Regions from separate parts of the Aminobacter sp. P9b genome, predicted to be linked through region 1. Evidence: riboswitches for the same ligand, from Rfam matches in the RefSeq annotation. Region 1 holds a riboswitch; the other holds the start of a gene.
What was found. Region 1 has a riboswitch for S-adenosylmethionine ahead of metA (homoserine O-succinyltransferase). Riboswitches for the same ligand answer to the same signal wherever they lie in the genome.
Positions count from the first base shown of each region.

Region 1 (2,198 bases):
GCATAGGCGGCGTCGAGCACCAGAAGCACGTTCTTCGGCAGCGCCGCGTGCAGGCGACGGACCTCCTCGAACGGCACGTAGGTGCCGGTGGGGTTATTGGGGTTGGCCAGGAAGACGATCCTGGTCTTCGGCGTCAGCGCGGCAATGATGGTGTCGACGCTGGCCTTCTCGGCGTCTTCCTTGGCGACGACCGGCGTGGCGCCGGCGGCCTGGATGTAGATCTTGTAGACCATGAAGCCGTGCTCGGTGTAGACCGCCTCGTCGCCCGGCGACAGGTAGCTCTGCGACAGCAGGCCGAGCACCTCGTCGGAGCCGTTGGAGCACAGGATATTGGCCGGGTTGAGCCCATGGGTCGCCGCAATCGCCTGCCTCAGGCGTGACGACGACCCGTCGGGATAATACTCCATCTTGTCGGCGAGTTTCTTCACCGCCTCGATGGCATGGGGCGAGGCGCCGAGCGGATTTTCGTTCGACGAGAGCTTATGGACCTTGGTGACGCCTGCGGGAGCTGCGCTCTTGCCGGGGACATAGGCTGCGATGTCCATGATGCCGGCGCGGGGTTCGGGGCGAATCTGCTCAGGTGCCTTGGTCATGTCGAAAATCCTGGATTGGCGCCTCCGGATGGAGGCCGCAGCGGAAATACCCCCCGGGGCCGCCAATGTCGAGGAAAACCGAAGGAAACGGCGGTCCTGGCTGGACCATTGGGTCGCGGTTGACGCAATCCGCGCCCAGGCGTAATAGCAGGGCATAGACCCGTGGTGATTTGGCCGGTCGGCTTGCAGCCACGTTAAACAAGTCGCTAAAGGGCCGTTTGCGATCCGTAAACCGGCTTTGCGACAGCAATGCCGGTTTTTGTTTTTTGGAGTTCGCAACAGTGCCGATCAAGATCCCGGATCAACTCCCCGCCCGCGAAGTACTGGTGAAAGAGGGCGTCTCCGTCATGGACGAGCAGACAGCGCTCCGCCAGGACATCCGTCCGCTGCAGATCGGCCTGCTCAACCTGATGCCCAACAAGGTTCGGACGGAGACCCAGATCGCGCGGCTGATCGGTGCCAGCCCGCTGCAGGTGGAGTTGACGCTGGTGCGTATCGGCACACACAAGGCCAAGAACACCTCCGAGGACCATCTCATTGCCTTCTACCAGACCTGGGAAGAGGTGAAGGACCGCAAGTTTGACGGTTTCATCATCACCGGCGCGCCGGTGGAGCTGCTGCCCTTCGAGGACGTGACCTACTGGGACGAACTCAAGCAGATCATGGACTGGACGACGACCAACGTGCACTCGCCGTTCTTCATCTGCTGGGGAGCGATGGCGGCCGCATGGCATTTTCACCGCGTTCCGAAGCACACGCTGGAGCAGAAGGCCTTCGGCGTCTTCCGGCACAACAACAACGCCCCCGCTTCCCCCTATCTCGCCGGCTTCTCGGACGATTTCGCCATTCCGGTGTCGCGCTGGACGGAGGTCCGTGCCCAAGACATTCCCGAGGGCTCCGGCCTGGAACTGCTGATGGAATCGGAAGAGACGGGCCCGAGCCTGCTGGCCGAAGAAGCCGGCAACCGGCTCTACATGTTCAACCACATCGAATACGACTCGACCTCGCTCAAGGAAGAGTACGACCGCGACGTGGCCGCCGGTGTCGAGATCGCGGTGCCGCACGAATATTACCCCGACGACGACCCGCAGCGCCGGCCGCTCAACCGCTGGCGCTCGCATGCCCATTTGCTGTTCGGCAACTGGATCAACCGGGTCTACCAGACCACCGAGTACGACATGGAAAGCATCGGCAAGGGTCGGTAGCCGATCGCAACATGGCCGCGCTTGGCATCCGGGCGGGGCCTGGCACCCTATTCCGCCGATGCCCGGTGTTCGCGGAAGGCGCAGGCGAGGATGCGCAACGCCTCGCGCGACCGGCGGTCGGTCAGCGTGGTGTGCAGCACGATCTCCGACGACGGCACCGCCGGCAGGCCGAACTTGCGGCTGATCTCGACGGTGCCGGGCGGCGCCAGCCTGCTCGGGAAAACGGACGTCGCAAGCCCTGCTGCGACACCTGCCGTCACCAGCGATGAGCCGCCACCGACGAACACCTCGACCCACGGGATACCGGCATCGTCGAGCGTGCGCGTGGCCACGTCGCGCACGCCGCAAGCTCGCGACAGCGTCGCCAGCCGGATCGGCTCGCCCTGGCGATGATGGAAGT
Region 1 covers NZ_CP150082.1:120,749-122,946, forward strand. Annotated here, with positions in the region: gene hisC (histidinol-phosphate transaminase) at 1-593, opposite strand, end outside; SAM riboswitch at 746-823, shown strand; gene metA (homoserine O-succinyltransferase) at 875-1,798, shown strand; gene WHT83_RS00600 (LysR family transcriptional regulator) at 1,846-2,198, opposite strand, start outside.

Region 2 (2,198 bases), 1.7 Mb from region 1:
GATAGATCAGGCGCGACACTTCCGGCCGCTCTGCGAGGAAGTCGGCGATCTTGCCGGCGGTCTCGGTCTGCTGGCGCACGCGCAGCGGCAGCGTCTCAAGGCCCTTGAGCAGCGTCCAGGCATTGAACGGCGACAGGCTCGGCCCGGTGTGGCGGAAATAGTCGTGCAGATTCTCGTCGATCCACTTCTTGTCGGAGAGGATGACGCCGCCGAGGCAACGGCCCTGGCCGTCGATGTGCTTGGTCGCCGAATAGACGACGATGTGGGCGCCGAGCTCGAGCGGCTTCTGCTGCATCGGCGTGGCGAAGACATTGTCGACGACGACACGGGCGCCGATGGAATTGGCGAGTGCTGCGACCGCCTCGATGTCGATCACTTCGAGCGTCGGGTTGGTCGGGCTTTCCAGGAAGAACAGCTTGGTGTTGGGCTGGACGGCCTTTTCCCAGTTCTCGATCACGGTGCCGTCGACCAGCGTCGCCTCGATGCCATAGCGTGGTGCCAGGGTCTCGACGATCCAGCGGCACGAGCCGAACAGGGCGCGGGCGGCGACGATGTGGTCGCCGGCCTTCAGGCTGCACAGGATGGCGGCGGCGACAGCGGCCATGCCGGATGCCGTGGCGCGGGCGTCTTCCGCGCCTTCCAGCATGCACATGCGCTTTTCGAACATGTCGACGGTCGGGTTGGCATAGCGCGAATAGATGAAACCGGGGGTCTCGCCCTTGAAGCGTGCCTCGGCACTTTCGGCGCTGTCATAGACATAGCCCTGGGTGAGGTAGATCGCCTCGGAGGTTTCGCCGAATTCGGAGCGGAGCGTTCCGCCGTGAACTAGGGTGGTCTGCGGGTTCCAGTTGCGCTGCTTGTCGGAGGTCATGAGCCAAAATCCAGATACAAAAAAACCGGTCGCGAAAAGTCGCAAACCGGTCCAAACGCGGCCCTTTAGCGACTTGTTTAACGTGGCTGCAAGCCGACCGGCCAAATCACCACGGGATAAAGGTCCTTTAGACCCATGGCTGGCTTGCGTCAATCGCGGGGCCGACTAAACGTCTTGGGCCACGCATATGACCCTTGACGAGGTCCTGGGTCCAGCGATCCTCGGCTGTCCGTTCGGATCGGCGGCGCTGTAAAGGAGTGAGGCAAATGCGGCAGTCGGGCATTCTTCCGGATCAGGATATCGCGGCACTGTTTGCCTCGGGTGCGCTCAAGGCGCCGCCGCTCGATGCCGACCAGATCCAGCCGGCCAGCCTCGATCTGCGCCTCGGCGCCAAGGCTTTTCGCGTTCGCGCCAGCTTCCTGCCCGGTCCCAATTCGCTAGTCTCGGCCAAGCTCGACCGCCTCAAGCTGCATGAGATCGACCTGAGCGACGGTGCGGTGCTGGAGACCGGTTGCGTCTACATCGTGCCGCTGCTCGAAAGCCTGGCCCTGCCGGCCGAAATCTCGGCCTCGGCCAACCCCAAGAGCTCGACCGGCCGCCTCGACATCTTCACCCGCGTGATGACCGACCGTGGCCAGGAGTTCGACAAGATCCCCGCCGGCTATACCGGCCCGCTCTATATCGAAGTCAGCCCGCGCACCTTCCCGATCGTCGTGCGCAAGGGCTCGCGCCTGTCGCAGATCCGTTTCCGCAAGGGCAATGCCCTGCTGTCGGAGGCAGAACTGCACGCGCTGCATCTGTCCGACCGGCTTGTCGCCATGGATCCACCCAACATTTCGGGTGGCGGCATAGCACTTTCCATCGATCTCGCCGGCAAGCCGGGCAGCATCGTCGGCTATCGCGGCAAGCACCACACCGGCCTTGTCGACGTCGACAAGCGCGCCGCCCAGGACGTCGTCGATTTCTGGGAGCCGATCTACGATCACGGTGCCGGCGAACTGGTGCTCGACCCCGACGAGTTCTACATCCTGGTGTCGCGCGAGGCGGTGCATGTGCCGCCGCTCTATGCCGCCGAGATGACGCCCTTCGATCCGCTGGTCGGCGAATTCCGCGTCCACTATGCCGGCTTCTTCGATCCAGGCTTCGGCCACTCCAGTGCCGGCGGCACCGGCAGCCGCGCGGTGCTCGAAGTGCGCAGCCACGAAGTGCCCTTTATCCTGGAGCACGGCCAGGTCGTCGGCCGTCTGGTCTACGAGCACATGCTGTCGCGCCCCAAGGCGCTCTACGGCACCGATCTCGGCTCCAACTACCAGGCGCAGGGCCTGAA
Region 2 covers NZ_CP150082.1:1,842,840-1,845,037, forward strand. Annotated here, with positions in the region: gene WHT83_RS09105 (O-succinylhomoserine sulfhydrylase) at 1-871, opposite strand, end outside; SAM riboswitch at 917-994, opposite strand; gene WHT83_RS09110 (2'-deoxycytidine 5'-triphosphate deaminase) at 1,138-2,198, shown strand, end outside.
Region 2: another riboswitch for S-adenosylmethionine. It lies ahead of WHT83_RS09105 (O-succinylhomoserine sulfhydrylase); the one in region 1 lies ahead of metA (homoserine O-succinyltransferase).